3 regions of the Streptomyces sp. P13-3-3 genome follow, and region 3 is predicted to be linked to each of the others. Evidence: riboswitches for the same ligand, from Rfam matches in the RefSeq annotation. Region 3 holds a riboswitch; each other region holds the start of a gene.
What was found. A riboswitch is a leader RNA that binds a small molecule or an ion and turns the genes downstream of it on or off. The one in region 3 is predicted to bind cyclic di-AMP.
Positions count from the first base shown of each region.

Region 1: it holds a riboswitch for cyclic di-AMP, as region 3 does, so the genes downstream of both, ACQZOG_RS01370 (M23 family metallopeptidase) here and ACQZOG_RS17210 (transglycosylase SLT domain-containing protein) in region 3, are expected to answer to the same signal.
Region 2: it holds a riboswitch for cyclic di-AMP, as region 3 does, so the genes downstream of both, ACQZOG_RS18180 (NlpC/P60 family protein) here and ACQZOG_RS17210 (transglycosylase SLT domain-containing protein) in region 3, are expected to answer to the same signal.

Region 1 covers NZ_CP192228.1:279,933-287,600, forward strand. The annotation lists gene ACQZOG_RS01335 (DEAD/DEAH box helicase) at 1-1,500, shown strand, start outside; tRNA gene ACQZOG_RS01340 (tRNA-Lys) at 1,654-1,726, shown strand; gene ACQZOG_RS01345 (DUF3040 domain-containing protein) at 1,821-2,111, opposite strand; gene ACQZOG_RS01350 (HAMP domain-containing sensor histidine kinase) at 2,503-3,552, shown strand; gene ACQZOG_RS01355 (response regulator) at 3,583-4,242, shown strand; gene ACQZOG_RS01360 (dihydrofolate reductase family protein) at 4,329-5,462, shown strand; tRNA gene ACQZOG_RS01365 (tRNA-Met) at 5,527-5,600, shown strand; cyclic di-AMP (ydaO/yuaA leader) riboswitch at 5,927-6,084, shown strand; gene ACQZOG_RS01370 (M23 family metallopeptidase) at 6,097-7,116, shown strand; gene ACQZOG_RS01375 (PrsW family intramembrane metalloprotease) at 7,220-7,668, opposite strand, start outside.
Region 2 covers NZ_CP192228.1:3,947,542-3,955,209, forward strand. The annotation lists gene ACQZOG_RS18165 (LuxR C-terminal-related transcriptional regulator) at 1-479, shown strand, start outside; gene ACQZOG_RS18170 (C40 family peptidase) at 517-1,557, opposite strand; gene ACQZOG_RS18175 (hypothetical protein) at 1,921-2,274, shown strand; gene ACQZOG_RS18180 (NlpC/P60 family protein) at 2,379-3,545, opposite strand; cyclic di-AMP (ydaO/yuaA leader) riboswitch at 3,570-3,706, opposite strand; gene pcrA (DNA helicase PcrA) at 3,959-6,439, shown strand; gene ACQZOG_RS18190 (peptidoglycan DD-metalloendopeptidase family protein) at 6,494-7,668, opposite strand, start outside.
Region 3 covers NZ_CP192228.1:3,750,820-3,758,487, forward strand. The annotation lists gene fahA (fumarylacetoacetase) at 39-1,253, opposite strand; gene ACQZOG_RS17205 (HAD family hydrolase) at 1,518-2,390, shown strand; gene ACQZOG_RS17210 (transglycosylase SLT domain-containing protein) at 2,354-2,830, opposite strand; cyclic di-AMP (ydaO/yuaA leader) riboswitch at 2,834-2,961, opposite strand; gene ACQZOG_RS17215 (polyprenyl synthetase family protein) at 3,530-4,540, shown strand; gene ACQZOG_RS17220 (LolA family protein) at 4,796-6,031, shown strand; gene ACQZOG_RS17225 (ABC transporter ATP-binding protein) at 6,069-7,049, shown strand; gene ACQZOG_RS17230 (ABC transporter permease) at 7,036-7,668, shown strand, end outside.

The DNA of each region.
Region 1 (7,668 bases), 3.5 Mb from region 3:
ACCCTCGTCGACCGCTACCTCGACTCCCCGGTGTCGCACGAGGTGGACGCGGCGCAGGGCGCTGTGACGACCATGTCGCACCACATCCTCGTCGTGAAGCCCAAGGACAAGGCGCCGGTCACCGCGGCCATCGCCTCCCGCAAGGGCCGCACCATCATCTTCGTCCGCACCCAGCTCGGCGCCGACCGCGTCGCCGAGCAGCTGCGCGACGCGGGCGTGAAGGCCGACGCGCTGCACGGCGGCATGACCCAGGGCGCCCGCACCCGCACCCTCGCCGACTTCAAGGACGGCTACGTCAACGTCCTGGTCGCCACCGACGTCGCCGCCCGCGGCATCCACGTCGACGGCATCGACCTGGTGCTGAACGTCGACCCGGCCGGCGACCACAAGGACTACCTGCACCGCGCCGGCCGCACCGCGCGCGCCGGCCGCACCGGCACGGTCGTCTCCCTGTCGCTGCCGCACCAGCGGCGCCAGATCTTCCGCCTGATGGAAGACGCGGGCGTCGACGCCACACGCCACATCATCCAGGGCGGCGCGGCCTTCGACCCGGAGGTCGCCGAGATCACCGGCGCCCGGTCCATGACCGAGGTGCAGGCCGAGTCGGCCGGCAACGCCGCGCAGCAGGCCGAGCGCGAGGTCGCCCAGCTCACCAAGGAGCTGGAGCGTGCCCAGCGCCGCGCCACCGAGCTGCGTGAGGAGGCCGACCGGCTGCTGGCCCGCTCCGCGCGTGAGCGGGGCGAGGACCCGCAGGCCGTGATCGCCGAGGCGGCCGCCGTGGTGGCCGAGGCCGAGGTGACGCTGCCGGAGCAGCCGACCGCGCGGGACGTCGAGCGGACCGAGCGCCCGGCGGCCTCGGCCCCGTACGAGCGGCGTGAGCGGCGTGACGACCGGGACGACCGCGGCGGCTTCCGCCGGGACGACCGGGGCGACCGCGGTGACCGTGGCAACTTCCGCCGCGACGACCGTGGGGACCGCGGTGACCGTGGTGGGTTCCGCCGTGACGACCGTGGTGACCGTGGCGGCTTCAACCGTGACCGTGGTGACCGTGGCGGCTTCCGTCGCGACGACCGCCGTGACGACCGTGGCGGCCGTTCCTTCGAGCGCCGTGACGACCGCGGCGACCGCGGCGGGTTCCGCCGTGACGACCGTGGTGACCGTGGCGGCTTCAACCGTGACCGTGGTGACCGTGGCGGCTTCCGTCGCGACGACCGCCGTGACGACCGTGGCGGCCGTTCCTTCGACCGCCGTGACGACCGCGGCGACCGCGGTGGCCGTTCCTTCGAGCGCCGTGACGGCGGCGACCGCGGCGGCTTCCGCCGTGACGACCGTCCCGGCCACCGGGGCAGCGACCGCCCGTTCAACCGCGACCGTCAGGGCGACCGCCCGGGCTTCCGCTCCGGCGGCCACGACCGCCCCTACGGCCGTCGTGACGACCACCGCGGCGGCGGCTCGTTCCAGCGCCGCGAGGACAAGCCGCGCTGGAAGCGCAACGGCTGACACCGCCTCACCGGACCGACCGCCGAGGGCCCGCGCGACACCCGTCGCGCGGGCCCTCGCGCATGTGTGCCCCCTCCGGCCGCCACGCGCCTGCCGATACCCGATCGGCTCCCCGGCCACGTCCGGCTATGCTCGGGGAGGCAACATCGCCAAGGGCCCTTAGCTCAATTGGCAGAGCAGTGGACTTTTAATCCATTGGTTGTGGGTTCGAGTCCCACAGGGCCTACCTCCCGCCGGAGGGGAACCCCCCGACGCGGCGAACGGCGCTCGCACCGGCCAGGCCGGTACGAGCGCCGTTCGTGTTCTCCGGAAGGGGCGGCTCAGCGCGGGGACGGGCGCCGGACGTCGTCGCCCGGCCGCTCGTAGGGGTCGATGAGCTGCACGCCGATACCGCTGGTCACCAGGCCGGCCGCGATCAGCAGCCCGTCGGGCACGACGATGCCCGCGACCAGCATGCCCAGCCCCGCGATCAGCACCCACCAGGCGCTGGTCCGCCGGTACTCGCGCGGGCGGGTCGGGCGGCCGGCAGCGAGGGAACGGGCGAAACGGGGGTCCTCGTGCTCGAGTCGGGCCGCGAGATCGACCAGGCGGTCGTCGTCGGACTGGGGCACGGCTCCTCCTTCCCAGGGGGTGGCCGTCCGGTCACACCGTCGACGGCCGTCGCTCCGGACACCGGGACGTGCGCGAACCGCCGGCATGCCGTGAACTCGGGCCGATATCCAGGAGTTTGCCCGTCTGCCGAGGTCGTCACCCGCCCGGTACGGTGCCTCCAGCGTCTCCCGGGGCGCACGGCCCGAGCCATCCGTCGCGCCCCCCAACTCCAGGGGGGACCGGCACGCACACGAGCGTGGGCAGGGGTCCGCACACGCCGGGAAAATGGGGACTGTCACCGATGGCGCCCGCCCGGTCATGGGCGGAGGCTGGACGGTGACGGCCCGCGCCGCGCCCCCGGCCGCGGGCCGTCGGGGCCTTGAGCATACGACGGCGAGGAGGCGGAACCGGGTGCCTCTGTTCTGGCGCATCTTCCTGCTGAACGCCGTCGTGCTGATCGTCGCCACCGCCCTGCTCCTCGGACCCGTCACCGTGTCCACGCCGGTGCTGCTCACCGAGGCCGCGGTGCTCACCGTGGGCCTGGCCGCCATGCTCGTGGCCAACGCGCTGCTGCTGCGCGTCGGACTCGCGCCGCTGCAGCGCCTCACCCGCGCCATGAACACCACGGACCTGCTCCGCCCGGGGCACCGGACCGCGGTCGACGGGCGCGGGGAGATCGCCGAGCTGATCACCACGTACAACACGATGCTGGACCGGCTGGAGGACGAGCGGGCCACCAGCAGCGCGCGGGCCCTGTCCGCGCAGGAGGCGGAGCGCCGCCGTATCGCCCGTGAGCTGCACGACGAGGTCGGCCAGTCGCTGACCGCCGTGCTGCTCCAGCTCAAGCGGGCCGCCGACCACGCCCCCGCCGAGCTCGGCGACGAGCTGCGCCAGGTGCAGGAGACCACCCGCGCCTCCCTGGAGGAGATCCGGCGGATCGCCCGCCGGCTGCGCCCCGGCGTGCTGGACGAGCTGGGCCTGGCCAGCGCGCTGAAGGCGCTCGCCACCGAGTTCGGCGGGCCCGGGCTGACCGTCCAGCACTGCCTCGATCCCGACCTGCCCGAGCTGGACCGGGAGTCGGAGCTGGTGCTCTACCGGGTCGCCCAGGAGGGCCTCACCAACGTCGTGCGGCACGCGGGGGCGCGCCGTGCCGAGCTGGCGTTGCGCCGCACGCCGGGCGGGGTCGAGCTGCGGGTCCGCGACGACGGCCGCGGCATCGCCGGAGCCGACGAGGGAGCCGGCATCCGCGGCATGCGGGAGCGGGCGCTGCTGGTGGGCGCCGAGCTGACCGTGGAGCCCCGGGCGGACGGCGGCGGCACCGAGCTGCGGCTCGCCGTGCCCGTGCCCGCGCGTTTCCCCGCGCACGTCCTCGTCCCCGTACGACCCGAGCGGAAGTCCGTTCCCTCGACCATCCCGGCCGTCGTGCGCCGCTCCGCGCCCGCGCACGCGCCGCCCCCGTGACCGACGCCCCCCGACCGGAAACGCCGAACCATGACAGACGCCTCCCCCACCCGCATCCTCCTCGCCGACGACCACGCGCTGGTCCGCCGAGGGGTCCGTCTCATCCTGGACGGCGAACCGGACCTGACCGTGGTGGCGGAGGCCGCCGACGGCGCCGAAGCCCTCGAACTGGCCCGGGAGCACCGCCCCGACCTGGCCATCCTCGACATCGCCATGCCGCGCCTGACCGGCCTGCAGGCGGCCCGTGAGCTCTCCCGCACCCTGCCGGAGACCCGGATCCTCGTGCTGACCATGTACGACAACGAGCAGTTCTTCTTCGAGGCGCTGGCCGCCGGAGCTTCCGGCTACGTCCTCAAGTCGGTCGCCGACCGCGACCTCGTGGAGGCCTGTCACGCCACCATGCGGGGCGAGCCCTTCCTCTACCCGGGGGCGGTCAACGCGCTCATCCACAATTACCTCGACCTCGCGCGGGAGGGCCGCTCCCTGCCCGCGAAGGCCATCACGGACCGCGAGGAGCAGATCCTCAAGCTCGTCGCCGAGGGCCACACCTCGCAGCAGATCGCGGACATGCTGGTGATCAGCCCCAAGACGGTGGAGCGGCACCGCGCCAACCTGCTCGCCAAGCTGGGCCTGAGGGACCGCCTTGAGCTCACCCGGTACGCCATCCGGGTCGGCCTGATCGAGCCCTGACCTCTGCCCCCGGCGGCACGGGTTGCCAGACTGGAGCCGGACCGCGCAGCGGTCCCGCCGCCGCCCGCACCCGGGAGAGCCCGCCGATGCCGTACCCGTACGTCCTGCTGTCCGCCGCCGTCTCCCTCGACGGCTACCTGGACGACACCGGCCCGGAGCGGCTGCTGCTGTCGAGCCCGGCCGACTTCGACCGGGTCGACGAGGTCCGGGCGTCGGTGGACGCCATCCTGGTCGGCGCGGGCACGATCCGCGCCGACAACCCCCGGCTGCTGGTCAACTCGCCCGAGCGGCGCGCCGCCCGGGTCGCCGACGGCCTGCCCGAGTACCCGCTGAAGGTCACGGTGAGCGGCTCCGGGGACCTGGACCCTGCGGCCCGCTTCTGGCACACCGGCGGCGAGAAGGTCCTCTACACCACCGGCAAGGGTGCCGAACGCGCCCGAGCCCTGGGCATCGCCGCCGACGTGGTGCCGCTCGGCGACACCGTGGAGTGGCGGCCGCTGCTGGAGCACCTGCACGACGTGCGCGGGGTGCGGCGGCTGATGGTGGAGGGCGGCGGGCGGATCCACACCCAGCTGACGACCGAAGGCCTCGCCGACGAGCTCCAGCTCGTCCTCGCCCCGCTGTTCGTCGGCGACCCGGACGCCCCCCGCCTGTTCGGCCCCGGCTCCTACCAGGGCGGGCGGCTGCGCCTGGTGGAGACCCGGCCCGTCGGCGACGTCGTCCTGACGCGCTACGAACCCACCGCGCCCGGCACCGGCGCGCTGCCGTCCGCCGCTGACCGTCACTGGCTCGCCCTCGCCTGCGACCTGGCCGGACAGTGCCCGCCCTCCGAGACCGCGTTCAGCGTCGGCGCGGTCGTGGTCGCCGCCGACGGGACCGAGCTGGCGCGGGGCCACTCCCGGGAGGGCGACGACCCGGTGGTGCACGCGGAGGAGGCCGCGCTCGCCAAGGCCGACCCCGCCGACCCGCGGCTGGCCGGCGCCACCGTCTACTCCAGCCTGGAGCCGTGCGCCCGCCGCGCGTCCCGTCCGGCACCCTGCGCGCGGCTGATCCTGGACGCGGGGGTGCGCCGGGTGGTCACGGCCTGGCGGGAGCCGGACACCTTCGTGACGGACGCCGACGGCAGCGCCGTCCTGGCGGACGGGGGCGCCACGGTGCTGGTGCTGCCGGAGTTCGAGCAGCGCGCGAAGGCGCCGAACGCGCACCTGCTGGGCGGCTGATCGCGCCCGCCGGGGAAGCGATGTGCATCGAACCCCGTGGATGCCGTACACTCGTGTTTACCGACGCGGGGTGGAGCAGCTCGGTAGCTCGCTGGGCTCATAACCCAGAGGTCGCAGGTTCAAATCCTGTCCCCGCTACTGAAGGCCGAGGGCCGGAATCCGAAAGGGTTCCGGCCCTCGGTGCTTTCCATGACGGCGCTCGTTGCCCGCCCCTTCACGCGTCCTCCACCTCGCCTTTCGCGCACAGTGAGCGAACGGCGCCGCAGCGCATAACAACTGACGAACCGTCAGGTTCGGCCGGTCGTCCGAGGCGCAGTCAACTCGCCCGTTTTCGCCCGCTCGTGGCGCTTAAGTCCACGCGGAAATCGTTAACGATCAAGAGGAACGGCTTGGAATCCGGCCCCCGCGTCTATTAACGTTCGATAACGCAGCGCGGTCGTCCCAGCCGTCACAGAAGGCGGCTCCGTGCGCACGCGCCGAATCCCGCAAGGGAACCGGGGAACCACCACCATGGGGTGAATCGGGCGGATACCGCCGTGGAGGCACGGTTCGTATACGCGCGTAGGAGACCTTCCCGCTCCGAACCCGTCAGCTAACCCGGTAGGCGAAGACGGAAGGAAAGGAGCGCGCCCACGTGGCGTCCAACCCGCCTGCCCCCGAGGCCCCGTTCAAGCCGAACGACACCTTCGCGTACGGCGCCCCCGGCGCCGAAGAGGGCCCCTTCGAGGAGTGGAACCCCACCGCGGAGTCCGTGCGGCCCGTGCGTGGCCGGCACCGCGTCGCCAAGCAGCGCGGAGGCGGACTCGCCCGCAGCTCCACCGTCCTCGGCGTCGGCGTCATAGCCGCCGTCGGCGCCGGCGGCATGGCCAGCGCCCAGACCGGCAAGCCGCCCGTCTCCATCTCCATCCCCGACCTTCCCCACGTGGGTTCCCTCATCTCCGACGAGGAAACGCCCAAGGGATCCAGCACCCCCCTCAGCGACATCGGCAGGATGGCCGCCGCCGACACCGGCGCCGAGGAGGGCGCGGACGCCGGCGAGGCGCTGCGCGCCCGCATCATGGCCCAGGTCGAGCAGCAGCAGGGCCAGGCGCAGAGCAAGGCGGAGGCCGCCGCCCTCGCCGCCGCCGAGAAGGAGGCCGCCGAGGCCGCCGCCAAGGCGGAGAAGGAGGCCAAGGAGAAGGCCGAGGCCGCCAAGAAGAAGGCGGAGGAGGAGGCCGCGAAGAAGGCCGAGGCCGAGCGCCTCGCCGAGCTGGCCAAGCAGTACGCGCTGCCGACCTCCTCGTACACCATCACCTCGACCTTCGGTCAGGCCGGCGCCTACTGGTCCTCCGGCTACCACACCGGCCTCGACTTCGCCGCGCCCACCGGCACCCTGATCAAGGCGGTCCACACCGGCACGATCACCTCCGCCGGCTGGGACGGCTCGTACGGCTACAAGACCGTGCTCACCCTCGACGACGGCACCGAGGTCTGGTACGCCCACCAGTCGTCGATCAACGTCAGCGTCGGCCAGAAGGTCGCCACCGGCGACGTGATCGGCCGCGTCGGCGCGACCGGCAACGTGACCGGCGCCCACCTCCACCTCGAGGTCCACACCGGCTCCGGCGGCGTCGACCCGGCGGCCTGGCTGGCCGGCAAGGGCCTCAGCATCTGAACCACCGGCGGCCGGCTCCCGGCTGCCGACGCCGTGAACGCCGGCAGCCCCGACGACGACCCCCCGACGTCAGGGCTGCCGGTTCCGCGTGTCCGGGGCCTTCTCAGCGCCGGTAGGGGTTCTCCCCGTACGCCGGATACGGCGGCTGCCCCTGCGGCGGCCACACCGCCGGGACCGGCCCGTACGCCCAGCCCGCGCCGTACGGCACCCGGGGCGCCGTGAGGCGGGCCGCGTGCTCCAGCGCCGGGCGGGCCGCCTGGCGCCGGTGCCACAGCTCCAGCAGCAGCTCCCGCTCCCGCGTCACGAAGTCCGCCCCCGCCTTCCCCGCACGGCCCCGGTGCCGCAGGAACGCCAGCTGCGTCGCGTACACCTCGTACTGGGAGACCGCCCGCGCCGCCGGCCTGCCCCCGTGCTCGCGGGCGAACTTACGGGCGAGGCGCCGCGCCCGCATCGAGCCCAGCGCGAACGGCTCCGACGGGCGCAGCCAGCCCGCCACCGCGTACGCGGGCAGCTCCGTGCGCACGGTCCGCAGCTCCCGCTGCCGCGTCCACA
Region 2 (7,668 bases), 200 kb from region 3:
CCGGGGGCGGCGGCATGGAAGTGCTGCGGCGCTGCACGTCGTTGATGGGTGACCCGGAGCGGCCGGTGCGGTTCCTCGCGCTGTCCGTGTCGGACGCGGCGGAGGACGTCATCGGCGTCATCCGGTCCGGCGCGCGCGGCTACGTCACCAAGACGATCACGGGTACCGACCTGGTCGACTCGATCTTCCGGGTGCAGGAGGGCGACGCGGTGTTCTCGCCCCGGCTGGCCGGGTTCGTGCTGGACGCCTTCGCGTCCACGGACGCCCCGCCGGTCGACGAGGACCTCGACCGTCTCACCCAGCGTGAGCGGGAGGTGCTGCGGCTGATCGCCCGCGGCTACGCGTACAAGGAGATCGCCAAGCAGCTGTTCATCTCGGTGAAGACGGTGGAGTCGCACGTCTCCGCGGTGCTGCGCAAGCTGCAGCTGTCCAACCGCCATGAGCTGACCCGCTGGGCGACGGCCCGCCGCCTGGTCTGAGCCGGCGGACCGACCCGGCCGGACAGGCCCGGCCCGGTCACACCACCCGCGTCGCCCCCGCGAACGGCATCTGGTCGACGGGGGCCACGCGGACCGGGGCCGAGGGGTTCGGGGCGTGGATCATCTGCCCGTCGCCGATGTACAGGCCGACGTGGCTGATGCCGGAGTAGAAGAACACCAGGTCGCCGGGGAGCAGTTCGGAGCGGGAGACCCGTCGTCCCGCGTCGATCTGCGCGTACGTGGTGCGCGGCAGGGAGACGCCCGCGGAGCGGTAGGCGGCCAGCACGAGGCCCGAGCAGTCGAAGGCGTCCGGGCCGGTCGCGCCCCACACGTACGGGCTGCCGAGCTTCCGGTGCGCGTACGCGACGGCCTGCGCGGCGCGCGCGTTCGGCGCCTGTGACAGGGCGGCGTCCCGGGCCGTACCGCCGGCCGAGCGGGCGGCGCGGTCGGAGCCGCCGGTGATCCGGGCGCGTTCCTCGGGTGACATCCGGGCCAGCGCCTGGCGGGCGGCGGACAGCTTCTCGGTGATCGTCCGCTTGTGGCGCCCGAGTTCGGCCCGGCGGGTGGTGAGCGTCTTCACCTCGACGCGGGCCGCGCCCCGCAGCTTCTCGATCTCCCGGAGCTGGGCGCGCACCCGGCCCAGTTCGGCGTGGTGGCGGCTCCCGGCGCGTTCGGTGAGGGCAGCGCCGTCGAGGTAGGCGTCGGGGTCGTCGGACAGCATCAGACGCAGGGCGGGGTCGAGGCCCCCGTCGCGGTACTGCGCCGCCGCGACCGTCCCCAGGGCCTCGCGGGCCTTGTTCAGCCGCGCCTGGGCGCGGGCCGTCTCGTCCTGGAGGTCGCGCAGCCGCTCCCGCGCCGAATCCGCCTTCTCCTCGGCACCGTTGTACTTCTCGGTGGCGACCTCGGCCTCGCGGTACAGGCGGTCCACCTCGGCGCCCGCCGGAGCCGGCCGAGGAGCCGCGTGGGCCGCTCCGCCCGAACCGGCCGTCGTGGCCGCTCCCGCCAGGACGAGGGTGACGGCCGCACGGGCCGTGGTGCCGCCCACCGGGCGCTGCCGTGACCTGCGGTGCGCTGCCACCCTCGAAGCCGTCCTTCCCGTCGACGCCCGCCGGGGCCGGACGACGGTCCGGCGGTCCGGCGGCGGGGTGACAGGGGAGCCGTCCGCCGCCGGAGCCTTTCCTCGGCGGTGGTGTCCGGCCGCCGCTCCTGACCGAGCGGCGATGCGGAGCCGGTCACCTGGGGCAGGACGCTAGGCCCGGCCGCGCGGCGCGGGATACGGGTTGTGCGGAACTGTCGTCCCCGGAGCATCGGATGACCGTAAGTGACCGTTGAGCCGTGCAGGGCGCTTCGTTCTCACTCAGGGTGATGACCGATGTGGTGAAGGCGGGAAAGACGAGGGCGGCGGAATGCTAGGGGATACCCCTGGCTAGGCTCCGGCCTCATGGACGTACTCCTCCACATCTTCGTCGGTCTGCACATCATCGGCATCGCGTCGCTGCTCGGCGGCTTCCTCACCCAGATGAAGGCGATGGGCGCGGGCACCGCCCGCTTCGTCCCCGCGATGCTGCACGGCGCGCTGACGATGCTGGTCACCGGCGTCGCCCTCGTGGGTCTCAACGAGGCCCAGGATTACTCCGTCGACCACGTCAAGATCGGCGTGAAGCTGGCGCTGCTGATCGTGATCCTCGGCCTGGTCTACGTGAAGCGGGACGAGGAGAAGGTGGACAAGGGCGTCTTCGGCCTGGTCGGCCTGCTGACCGTGGCCAACATCTTCATCGCGGTCCTCTGGACCTGAGCCCCTCGTCCCGGAACACCGGGCGCCGCCGTGGACACGGAAACCGCCGACCGAGCCGTCACCGGCCCGGTCGGCGGTTTCGTTTCCGCGCGTCGAGAGGCCCGTCAGGCCGGGCGGACGATGCTGTGGATCGCGGAGTCGCCGTCGTAGTAGATCGACTCCTCGCGGACGTACGTGCCCGGCTTCGGGGCGTGGATCATCATGCCGTTGCCGATGTAGATGCCCACGTGGGTGACGTCGTCGTAGAAGAAGACCAGGTCACCGGGTTGCGCCTGGGACACCGGGACGGTGGTGCCCGCGTTCACCTGGTCGTACGTGGTGCGCGGGAGGGAGACGCCGGCGGCCTTCCAGGCGGCCTGGGTCAGCCCCGAGCAGTCGTAGGAGCCGGGTCCGGTCGCGCCCCAGACGTACGGCTTGCCGATCTGCGCGCGGGCGAAGGCGAGGGCCTTCTCCGCCTTGGTGCCGTACGACGAGTCGGCCGGCGGGGTCTCGGCCGAGCCGGTGGACCCGGAGCCCTCCGAGGTGCCGCCGCCCTGCTGCGCGGCCTCCTCGCGAGCCTGCTCCTGCTCCGCCTGCTGCCGGGCCAGCTCCGCGGCCTTGCGGGCGGCCTCCTCCTGCTTGCGCTTCTCGATCGCGGCGAGCCGCGCCTTCTCCTCCGCGGTCAGCTTCGACAGCAGTTCGCGCGCGTCGGCGAGCTTCTTCTGGACGGTGGCCTTGGCCGTCTTCAGGTCGCCCTGCGTCTCGGTGAGCGTGCGGAGGCTCTCGGTGGCCTCCTGCCGCTTCTTCATCGTCTCGGTCTGCTGGGTGACGTAGTCGTCCACCGCCGCCTTCTGGCGGCCGGTCATCCGGTCCAGCACCTGACGCTGGTCGAAGATGTCCTGCGGGGTCTCCGCGAGCAGGAACGTCGCGGTGTCCGGCATGCCCGCGCCGGTGCGGTACTGGGCGGCGGCGTAGGAGCCCAGCTCCGAGCGCGCGTCGTTCAGCTTCTGTGTGCGCTTCGCCACGTCGTCGAGGAGGGTGTCGACGCGCTTGCGCTGCTTGGTGGTCTTCTCCTTGGCCGCGTTGTACTTCTCGGTCGCCGACTCGGCCTGGCGGTAGAGGTCGCCGACCTTCTTCTCCACCTCCTCCAGGCTCGGCCGGTCCCCTCCGGGGGAGGCGTTGGCCGTCTGGGAGAGCAGGGCCACAGAGGTGAGCGCGGCCGTGGCGAGGGCCGGGGTGCGTATGCCTGCCACGCGCGTGCCGGGGGTGCGCGACTTGCGGTGCGACGCCAAGGGAGGCGACTCCTTCCGGTGCTCCGCCTACCGGGTTAGCTGTCGGGTTCGGGCGGGTGGAAGGGTTGCCCTACGGCCTCTCCGAAGAGTGGGCCGATTCACCCCAAGTCTCGGTGGGTCCCCGGCTCCGGCTGCCCTGGCGGACAGTGACGGACTCGGCGGGGGCCGCGCGGCCCGGCGAGGTTCGCCGGCAGGGGACGAGCGGCCCGGACGGCACGGTAGCCAACTGGTGTGGCCCTTGTGAAGGTTGATGGGTGATATGCCCGATACATTTTCGTGACCTTCTTGTGGATGTCACGCACGGTGAGGCGCTGGCCGTGGAGGGTGCCCGCCGCGGCGCCCCGGGGAGGGGCCGGGGGATGTTTCCGGGGCGGGCCCGGGTTGTCGGTGGAGCGCCCTAGACTCGGAGAGCGATGAGCAGCCTCTTTGACGACAGCTTCCTGGCGGACCTCCAGGCCCAGCGCGGCCCGGCGGACGAGCCCCCGCCGCCGCCCGAGGACGAGCACGCCCCGGAGCCCCTGCCGGACGACCTGTTCGGCGGGAAGTTCGACGTGCCCCCGGAGCGGGACTCCTACTACCGGGACGGCGCCCCGCGCCCGGTGATCGACTCCGCCGCGCTGCTCGAGGGGCTGAACGACAACCAGCGCGCCGCGGTCGTGCACTCCGGCTCCCCGCTGCTCATCGTCGCCGGAGCCGGGTCCGGCAAGACCCGTGTGCTCACCCACCGCATCGCCCACCTGCTCGCCGAGCGGGGCGTCCACCCGGGCCAGATCCTCGCGATCACCTTCACCAACAAGGCCGCGGGCGAGATGAAGGAGCGCGTCGAGCAGCTCGTCGGCCCCCGGGCGAACGCGATGTGGGTGATGACCTTCCACAGCGCGTGCGTCCGCATCCTGCGCCGCGAGTCCAAGAAGCTCGGCTTCACGTCGTCCTTCTCGATCTACGACGCCGCCGACTCCAAGCGTCTGATGGCCCTGGTCTGCCGTGACCTGGACCTCGACCCCAAGCGCTTCCCGCCGAAGTCCTTCAGCACCAAGATCAGCAACCTGAAGAACGAGCTGATCGACGAGGAGGACTTCGCCGCCCAGGCCACCGACGGCTTCGAGAAGACCCTCGCCCAGGCCTACGCGCTCTACCAGTCCCGCCTGCGCGAGGCGAACGCGCTGGACTTCGACGACCTGATCATGACGACGGTCAACCTGCTCCGCGCCTTCCCCGACGTCGCCGAGCACTACCGCCGCCGCTTCCGGCACGTCCTGGTCGACGAGTACCAGGACACCAACCACGCCCAGTACGCCCTGGTGCGCGAGCTGGTCGGGGGCGCCTCCGAGCACCCCGTCGACGTCCCGCCGGAGGCCGAGGTGCCGCCCGCCGAGCTGTGCGTGGTGGGCGACGCCGACCAGTCCATCTACGCCTTCCGCGGCGCGACCATCCGCAACATCCTCCAGTTCGAGGAGGACTACCCGGACGCGACGACCATCCTGCTGGAGCAGAACTACCGCTCCACGCAGACGATCCTGTCCGCCGCCAACGCCGTCATCGAGCGCAACGAGTCCCGCCGCCCGAAGAACCTGTGGACCAACGCGGGCGAGGGCGCCCGCATCACGGGGTACGTCGCGGACACCGAGCACGACGAGGCGCAGTTCGTCGCCGACGAGATAGACCGCCTCACGGACGCGGGCGAGGCCAAGGCCGGCGACGTCGCCGTCTTCTACCGCACCAACGCCCAGTCCCGTGTCTTCGAGGAGATCTTCATCCGCGTCGGCCTGCCCTACAAGGTCGTCGGCGGCGTGCGCTTCTACGAGCGCAAGGAGGTCCGGGACGTCCTGGCCTACCTGCGGGTGCTGGCCAACCCGGAGGACTCGGTGCCGCTGCGCCGCATCCTCAACGTCCCCAAGCGCGGCATCGGCGACCGCGCCGAGGCCATGATCGACGCGCTCGCCCAGCGGGAGAAGATCAGCTTCCCGCAGGCGCTGCGCCGCGTCGACGAGGCGTACGGCATGGCCGCCCGGTCGGCGAACGCCGTCAAGCGGTTCAACACGCTGATGGAGGACCTCCGCACGGTCGTCGAGTCGGGCGCCGGACCGGCGACGGTGCTGGAGGCCATCCTCGAACGCACCGGCTACCTCGCCGAGTTGCAGGCCTCCACCGACCCGCAGGACGAGACCCGCATCGAGAACCTCCAGGAACTCGCGGCCGTCGCCCTGGAGTTCGAGCAGGAGCGCGGCGAGGGCGAGACGGGCACGCTGGCCGACTTCCTCGAGCAGGTCGCGCTGGTCGCCGACTCCGACCAGATCCCCGACGAGGAGGACGGCGACGGCGTCATCACGCTGATGACCCTGCACACCGCCAAGGGCCTGGAGTTCCCGGTCGTCTTCCTCACCGGCATGGAGGACGGCGTCTTCCCGCACATGCGCGCCCTCGGCCAGACCAAGGAGCTGGAGGAGGAGCGCCGCCTGGCCTACGTCGGCATCACGCGGGCCCGCGAGCGGCTCTACCTCACCCGGTCGGTGATGCGCAGCGCCTGGGGCCAGCCGTCGTACAACCCGCCGTCGCGTTTCCTGGAGGAGATCCCGGCCACGCACCTGGACTGGAAGCGGACCGGGGCGAGCGGCCCCGTGGCCAACGGCCCGGTGTCCGGGGTGGCCGCGTCGCTGTCGTCCTCCCGCTCCCGCTCGTCCGCGTCGGGCGCCTCCGGCTTCGCCACCCGGCGCACCTCGGAGAAGCCCGTGGTGTCGCTGGCCGTCGGGGACCGGGTCACGCACGACCAGTTCGGTCTGGGCACGGTCGTCGCGGTGAAGGGCACGGGGGCGAACGCCGAGGCGACGATCGACTTCGGCGACGAGAAGCCCAAGCGCCTGCTGCTGCGGTACGCGCCGGTGGAGAAGCTCTAGCCGACCGGGCGGTGGCACGTCGCGGGGCCGGAGTCCGCTCCGGCCCGGCAGGCCCTACGTCGGTTCGATGCCGTGGCTGCGGAACCAGGCGAGCGGGTCGATCGACGAGCCGCCGCCGGGGCGGACCTCGAAGTGCAGGTGCGGGCCGGTCGAGTTGCCGGAGTTCCCGGAGAACGCGACCTGGTCGCCGGCCTTGACGGTCGCGCCGGAGGGCACCTGGTAGCTGGAGAGGTGGCAGTACCAGGTCTCCGTGCCGTCCTTCGCCGTCACGATCAGCATGTTGCCGTAGGCGGAGTTGTACTGCGTGCGCACCGTGCCGTCGGTCGCCGCCAGCACGGGCGTGCCGTACGAGACGGGGAAGTCGATGCCGGTGTGGAGGGACATCCAGTTGATGCCGGACTGGCCGTAGTAGGCGCTGAGTCCGTGCTGCGCCACCGGGAGCGCGAACTTCGGGCGGAGCCGCTCCTTGCGGGCCGCCTCCTCGGCCGCCCGCTTGCGCTCGAGCTCCTGCTGGGCCTTGAGGTCGATGCGGCCCTGGGCGCGGCTGGCCCGGTCGGCGAAGTCGTCGGCGCCGGCGGCGACACCCTCGAGCTGGGTGTCCAGCTTGACGTTGACGGCGGACGGCTGGACGGGCTGGGCGTCCGCGGCGGTCGTCCGCGCCTCCTGGCCGCCCTCCTCGGACAGGTCGCCCACCGAGGCGGCGGCGATGCCGGCGACCCCCATCACGCACGCCGAGGGCACGGCCACGGTCAGCAGCGCGGAGCGCTTGGGCGGGGTGCGGCGGCGTGAGCGGGACCCGGAGCGTGAGGCGGCGCGCGGTGCGGGGGCGACCTCCTCCTGCTCGTCGAGGAGGGAGACGGCGGGGAGTTCGCCGGTGTCGGCCGGTTCACCGGCCCCGGGTTCGTCCGGACCGGGCTCGCCGCGGTAGTCGTCCTCCGCGTACGGCTGGTCGGGCGCGCCCTGGTCGTAGGACTCCTGCGCGAAGTCCTCGTGCGCCGCGAGGTTCTCCTGCTCGTACGGCTCTCCGCCGTACTGCGCGTCCGGTGCGGGCGTCGCACCGCCGTCGGAGTTCCACTGGGTGGCGTCGTAGACGCCGCTGTCGAAGGTCTGCGTGCCCCAGTCCCACTGCTGGGTCGGGTCCGCGGGCTGCTCGGCCTGGTCGGGCTGGAGCCACGCGTTCGCGTCCCACTGGCCGGTCTCCGGGGATCCGCCCTGCTGGGGGATCACCG
Region 3 (7,668 bases):
GTCAGCGTGGTTGTACGCCTCGGCAAGGGCCGGAGGGGTCAGGACGCGGGGACCACCCGTCCCGTCACCTCGCCGAGGCCCACCCGCGCCCCGTCCGGACCCGGCGCCCAGGCGGACAGTGTCACCACGTCGCCGTCCTCCAGGAACGTCCGCTTGCCGTCGGGGAGTTCGAGCGGGTCGCGGCCGTTCCAGGTCAGCTCCAGCAGGGAGCCGCGCTCCCGCTCGGTGGGCCCGCTGACCGTGCCGGAGCCGTAGAGGTCGCCGGTGCGCAGGGAGGCGCCGTTCACCGTCATGTGGGCGAGCTGCTGGGCGGCCGTCCAGTACATGGTGGAGAAGGGGCACTCGGAGACGTCGTGGCCGTTGATCGTCACGGTGATGCGCAGGTCGTAGCCGCCGGGCTCCTCGCCGGAGTCGTCCAGGTAGGGCAGCAGGTCGTGGGTGCGCGCGGGCGGGGCGACGCGGGCCTCGTCCAGGGCGTCCAGCGGGGTGATCCACGCCGACACCGAGGTGGCGAAGGACTTGCCGAGGAACGGGCCGAGGGGCACGTACTCCCAGGCCTGGATGTCGCGGGCGGACCAGTCGTTGAGCAGGCACAGGCCGAAGACGTGGTCGCGGTAGGCGCTCAGCGGGACGGTCCTGCCCTGCTCGGAGGGGACGCCGACGACGAAGCCGACCTCGGCCTCGATGTCCAGCCGCACGGACGGGCCGAAGACCGGGGCGGGGTCGGCGGGCGCCTTGCGCTGTCCGGAGGGGCGCACGACGTCGGTGCCGGACACCACGACGGTGCCGGAGCGGCCGTGGTAACCGATCGGCAGGTGCTTCCAGTTGGGGGTGAGGGAGTCCTCGGCGTCGGGGCGGAAGATCTGCCCGACGTTCCGCGCGTGGTTCTCCGAGGCGTAGAAGTCGACGTAGTCCGCGACCTCGAACGGCAGATGGAGGGTCACCTCGGACAGCGGGTGGAGGAACGGCTCGACGGTCTCCCGGTGCGCCGGGACCGTCACCCACGCGGTGAGCGCGCGGCGCACGTCCGACCAGGCCGTGCGGCCCGCCGCCAGCAGCGGGTTGAGGGTGGGGCGGGCGAGCAGGGAGGCGTAGGGGGAGCCCAGGGCGTGCGCCGCCGCGCCGGCGTCGAGGACGTGGTCGCCCAGCCGGACGCCCACGGTGCGCTCCGCCGAGCCGGGGAGCGAGAAGACGCCGTACGGCAGGTTGTGCGGGCCGAAGGGGTCGCCCTCGGGGACATCGAAGGGGGGCATCGGGTGCTGCCTCGCTTTCGTGTGCGCGGGTGGGCCACGTGTCCGTGGCCGTGCCACACGTTACGGGGTCGCGTCCCGATGGGCCCCTGTTATCAGGGACGACTCCCGGAGCCGGGGGCCCGTGGAGCGCACCGTGTTCCGGTCAAAAGGGAAAACAGGTCTCAACCGGTCGCGTATCGGCGGCACAAGAAGGCAAAACGCACCCAATGCGCGGGCATACGGGCGCGGTGAATCGGACGGTCCTCTTGTCCGTATTCTCTGATCATGGCCGCACCCACCGATTGTTCTCTCATCGCCACCGACCTGGACGGGACGCTGCTGCGCGGTGACGACACCCTCTCCGACCGCTCCCTCGCCGCCCTCGCCCGGGCGGAGCGGGCCGGTGTCCGGCACCTCGTGGTGACCGGCCGGCCGGCCCCCAGAGTGCGGTCGCTGCTCGACGACCTCGGCTGCACGGGGCTCGCGGTGTGCGGACAGGGCGCGCAGGTCTACGACGCCGCCGCGCGGCGGATGCTGTGGTCGGTCCGGCTGGACCGGGAGCTGGCGGAGACCGCGCTCGGCAAGATCGAGGCCGAGGTGGGGGAGGTGTACGCCGCGGTCGACCAGGACGGGGTCGACGGGCTGACGCTGATCGAGCCGGGCTACCGGATGCCGCACCCGAAGCTGCCGTCGGTGCGGGTGGAGCGGCGGGACGACCTGTGGGAGCGGCCGATCAGCAAGGTGCTGCTGCGCCACCCGGAGCTGTCGGACGACGCGCTGGCGGCGGCGGCCCGGTCGGTGGTCGGCTCGCTGGCCACGGTCACCATGTCGGGGCCGGGCACGGTGGAGCTCCAGCCGTGCGGGGTCACCAAGGCGACCGGTCTCGCGCTGGCCGCCGAGCACCTGGGGCTGCGCCCCGAGGACACGGTCGCCTTCGGGGACATGCCGAACGACGTCCCCATGTTCCGGTGGGCGGGCCACGGCGTCGCCATGGCCAACGCGCACCCCGAGCTGAAGGCGGTGGCCGACGAGGTCACCCTGTCGAACGAGGACGACGGCGTGGCCGTCGTCCTCGAGCGACTGTTCGGGCAGACGGCCGCTCTCGGCCGTCAGAGGTCGGCTCAGTACGCGCCGAAGACGTTGTCGATCGAGCCGTAGCGGTCGGCGGCGTAGTTGCAGGCCGCGGCGATGTTGGCGACCGGGTCGAACGGGTCGAAGGCGGTGCCGGGCACGTGGTACGCCTGGAAGGTCGGGTCGATGACCTGGAGCAGGCCCTTCGACGGGGTGCCCTTCACGGCGTTGGAGTCCCACAGGTTGATGGCGGCCGGGTTGCCGGACGACTCCCGCATGATGTTGCGGTGGATGGAGTCGTAGGAGCCGGGGATGCCGTTCTGCGCCATGACGTCCATCGCCTCGCGGATCCAGCCGTCGAGGTTGTCCGGGTACGCGGTCGTGGAGGCGGCGGCCGTGGCCTGGGCCGAGGGGGCCGCGGAGGCGCTGGTGGCGCCGAACAGCGGCAGCGCGACCACGGCGACGCCGGTGCCGGCGACGGCGAGGGAGCGGACGAGGCGGCGGCGCGACGAAGCGATGACGGGCATGTCTGGGTTCCTCTCCTACGCCTGCGAGGTGAGCTGTCGGGTTCGGGCGGGAGAGTGCCCGGCCGTGCCCCTGCGGGCATGGCTTCACCCCGAGCCGTCCCGGCGCGTGTCCGGTACGGCGACTTACCTGGGTCCCCCGCTCCTGCCGTGCGTGAGTTGGTCGTCGGGTGTGATGCGGGTGGCGGCAGGACTCGGCGTCCACCCGGCAGGCCCGGAACGTATGCGAGAGCACATGTCGGGAACAAGTGCGACGATCACGCCACACCCCGTTTGATCTTGGAATGGGTGGTTTTGCGTGCTTGATCCTTTGCGATCGCCAAGCGTCAACTCCGTTGTGTGGAGCGGGATGACGGACGTGTGCGAGGGTGTCCCGGAGGCCGTCCGGCGCGTGACTCACCTCACGGGACGGTGACCGTGAGCGCATTTGTGGCCAAGGGGAATTAGCCCACCAATGACGGCAAATCGGACTCAGGGGTGGTGCAGGATGGTGCGCGGGTCACTGTGTCCGGGAAGCCGAGGTATGTCCGTTGTTATCAGCCGATCAAAAACACTCCGCTTCTGATCCCGTATCGCCCTGCTTGTGACCCCGGGCCCTGGCGGTGATCGAAACCTGACCGGATACGCTGACTCGAGTGGTGGCAGCGACCTATCGACAAACCGTGTAACCGCCAGCAGACACCAGCAGACAGGAGACCCCTCGTGACCGTCGTCGGGCCGTTCGGGCTGAGCGTGCGGGACCAGGCTCTGGAAGCCGATGTCCAGGCCGGATTGACGGCTGTCGAGGAAGGGCTGCTCGAAGCCACCAAGAGCGAGGTGCCGTTCATCACGGAGGCCGCCCAGCACCTGGTGCGGGCCGGCGGCAAGCGGTTCCGTCCGCTGCTCGTCATGCTCGCCGCCCGGTTCGGCGACCCCTACGCGCCCGGCATCGTGCCGTCGGCCGTCGTGGTGGAGCTCACCCACCTGGCCACGCTGTACCACGACGACGTGATGGACGAGGCCGAGGTGCGGCGCGGGGTCGCGAGCGCGAACGCCCGCTGGGGCAACTCGGTCGCCGTGCTCACCGGCGACTTCCTCTTCGCCCGCGCCTCCCACATCCTGGCCGACCTCGGCCCGGAGGCCGTGCGGGTGCAGGCCGAGGCGTTCGAGCGGCTGGTCACCGGCCAGATCCTGGAGACCGCGGGCCCGCAGGACGGCCGCGACCCGGTCGACCACTACCTGGACGTGCTCGGCGGCAAGACCGGCTCCCTCGTCGCCGTCTCCTGCCGGTTCGGCGCGATGATGTCCGGCGCCGACGAGACCGTCGTCGACGTCCTCACCCAGTACGGCGAGCGCCTCGGTGTCGCCTTCCAGCTCGCCGACGACGTCCTCGACGTCGCCTCCGACTCCCACGAGTCCGGCAAGACCCCCGGCACCGACCTGCGCGAGGGCATCGCCACCCTCCCCGTGCTGCGCCTGCGCGAGCGTGCGGCCCGGCTCGGGCTCGCCGAGGACCTCGCCCTGTGCGAGCTGCTCGACTCCGACCTCACCGACGACGCCCGGCACGCCGAGGCGCTGCGCCTGCTGCGCGCCCACCCCGCGCTCGGCCAGGCCCGCCGGGACACCGTGCGCTACGCCGAGGAGGCGCGCGCCGCCCTCGCGCCGCTGCCCGAAGGGCCCGCCAAGTCGGCGCTCGTCGAGCTGTGCGACGCCGTGGTGCACCGGGCCGGCTGACCCGCCCCCGCCGTCCCCCGTACGCCTCCGGTCCCCGGGTGACCCCTACGGGGCGGGGCAGGCGCCCTCGTCCCGTGTCATACCGCAGCAGTACGCGGAGTTGAGCCCGCGGTCTGACGCTTCCGTCCCCCCGATTTGGTCAGATGGACCACGACGGAGAACACCACTTCTCACCGGTTCGGGTGAGAATGGCGGCTCGGGCCGAACTGGTGCGAGGACACGGGACGGAAGCCGCCGCGACGACGGAGGGCACACATGGCACCGTACGAATCCGACGACACGACGACCGCGGGGGAGGAGGAGCCGCGCGCCGGGCGCCGCAAGGCCGCGCGGTACGTGGTCCCCGTCACCGTGATGGGCGTGGCGGCCGCGACGATCGGACTCGTCCCGGCGCTCGCCGACTCCGGCGACCCCGACCTGCCGGACATCACCGCCGCACAGCTCATCGAGAAGATCGCGCAGTCGGACGTGGAGCGGCTGTCCGGCACCGTGAAGATCACCACCGACCTGGGGCTGCCGAACCTCGGCGGGCTGGAGAGCGGCCTGCTCTCCGGCGCCACGGGCGGCGGCGACGGCGAGGGCGGCTCCTCCGCCGACCCGTCCGGCCGGCTCACCGAACTGGCGTCCGGCACGCACACCCTGCGCGTCGCCGCCGACGGCCCGGACCGCCAGAAGCTGTCCCTGCTGGAGAACGCGGCCGAGTACAGCCTCATCCACAACGGCAAGGACGTCTGGGGCTACGACAGCGCGTCCAACGAGGTCTACCACGCCACCGTCGACGAGGCGGACGCGAAGGAGCGGAGCGCGCAGCAGCCTCCGGCCACGCCGAAGGACTTCGCGGAGGAGGCGCTGAAGGCGGTCGACGACACCACGTCCGTGAAGGTCGACGGCACCGCCCAGGTGGCCGGCCGCGACGCCTACCGGCTGGTGGTCGAGCCCAAGCAGTCCGGTTCCACCGTCGGCGCCGTCAGTATCGCCGTGGACGGCGAGACGGGCATGCCGCTGAAGTTCACGCTCACCCCGTCGAGCGGCGGCTCGGCCGTCGTGGACGTCGGCTTCACCAAGGTGAGCTTCGACCGGCCCGACGCCTCCACCTTCGAGTTCACCCCGCCCAAGGGCGCCAAGGTGACCGAGGACACCGAACAGGACCGGGGCCACGGCGACTTCGGCTTCGACAAGCAGCAGCGGGGCCCGAAGTCCGAGGAGGACCTCGCCAAGGGCCTCGACGGACTGCGGATGCTCGGCGAGGGCTGGAACACCGTCGCCGCCTTCGACACCGGCGCCGGCGCCGGCCTGCCCACCGAGGAGGAGGTCGGCGGCGACCTCGGCGGCTTCCTCGGCTCGCTCGGCGACCAGGTCAAGGGCGACTTCGGCAAGGGCACCGTGTTCAGCACCCGCCTGGTCAACGCCCTCATCACCGAGGACGGCAAGGTCTACGTGGGTACGGTCACCAAGGACGCGCTGGTGAAGGCGGCCGAGGCGGGGAAGTAGTCTCCCCGGACCCACGGGCTGGGGAACGGGGGAGCCGATGGACGGGACGTCCGCCACGGAGCAGACACGCGAGGGGCCGTCCGCGGGTGACGTGGTGGTCGTCACCCGCGGACTGACCAAGCGTTACCGCGGCGGACAGCTCGCCGTGGACGACCTGCGCCTGACCGTCCCGGCGGGCAGCGTCTTCGGTTTCCTCGGCCCCAACGGCTCGGGAAAGACCACCACCATCCGCATGCTGATGGGCCTGATCGAGCCGACCTCCGGGACGGCGCACGTGCTGGGGCGCCCCATGCCCCGCTCCGCGCGCGCCGTCCTGCCGCACGTCGGGGCCCTCATCGAGGGCCCCGCCCTCTACGGCTTCCTCTCCGGCCGGGACAACCTCCTGCGCCTCGACGCCGCCGACCCCACCGCCGACCCGCGCACCCGGAAGGCACGGGTGGCCGCCGCCCTGGACCGGGTGGGCCTCACGGCCGCGTCCGGAAGGAAGGCCCGGGCGTACTCCCTCGGCATGAAGCAGCGCCTCGGCCTCGCCGCCGCCCTGCTGCGGCCCCGCCGGCTGCTGGTGCTGGACGAACCGACCAACGGCCTCGACCCGCAGGGCATGCGGGAGATCCGCGCACTCGTCCGTGAACTCGCCACCGACGGCACGACCGTCTTCCTCTCCTCCCACCTGCTCGACGAGATCGAGCAGGTCTGCACGCACGTCGCGGTGATGGCGCGCGGCCGGCTGCTCACGCAGGGGCCGGTCGCCGAGCTGGCCGCGGGCGCCCGGGGCCGGCTGGTGGTCACCACGCCGGACCCTGCGGACGCGGCCCGGGTGCTGAAGGAACAGGGCCTCGCCGACGTCGTCGCGGACGGCGACCGGGTGACCGCCGAGCCGCCCGCACGGGACCTCGCCGAGGTGAACGCCGCCCTGGTCACGGCGGGCGTGCGGGTGCGCGGCTTCGGGGTCGAACGGGCTTCGCTGGAGGACGCGTTCGTGGCGCTGACGGGGGAGGGGTTCGATGTCGCGGGCTGAGACGGTGAGCGTGTCGGTACGGCCGCGTCCCCTGTGGACCCTCGGCCTGTTCCGCGACGAACTGCGCACCACCTTCCGCCGCTGGCGCACGCTCGCCCTGCTGGGCGTGCTGGCCGCCGTGCCGGTGCTGGTCGGGATCGCCGTGCGCATCGAGACGGGCGACGGCTCGTCCGGGGGCGGCGGCGGCGGGGGCCCCGCGTTCGTCTCGCAGATCACCAACAACGGCCTGTTCCTGGTCTTCACCGCGCTCGCCGCGACCCTGCCGTTCTTCCTGCCCATGGCGGTCGGCGTGATCGCGGGCGACGCCGTGGCCGGCGAGGCGGGCGCGGGCACCCTGCGCTATCTGCTGGTCGCCCCCTCGGGCCGCACCCGCCTGCTGCTCACCAAGTACGCGACGGTCATGGTGTTCTGCCTGGCCGCCACCCTGGTGGTGGCCGTCTCGGCGCTGGCCGTCGGCGCGCTGCTGTTCCCGCTGGGCGACCTCACCACCATCTCGGGCACCCGCATCACCTTCGGCGAGGGACTGCTCCGCGCCCTGCTGATCGCCCTGGTCGTCGCGGCGTCCCTGCTCGGGGTGGCCGCGCTCGGCCTGTTCGTGTCCACCCTCACCAACAGCGGC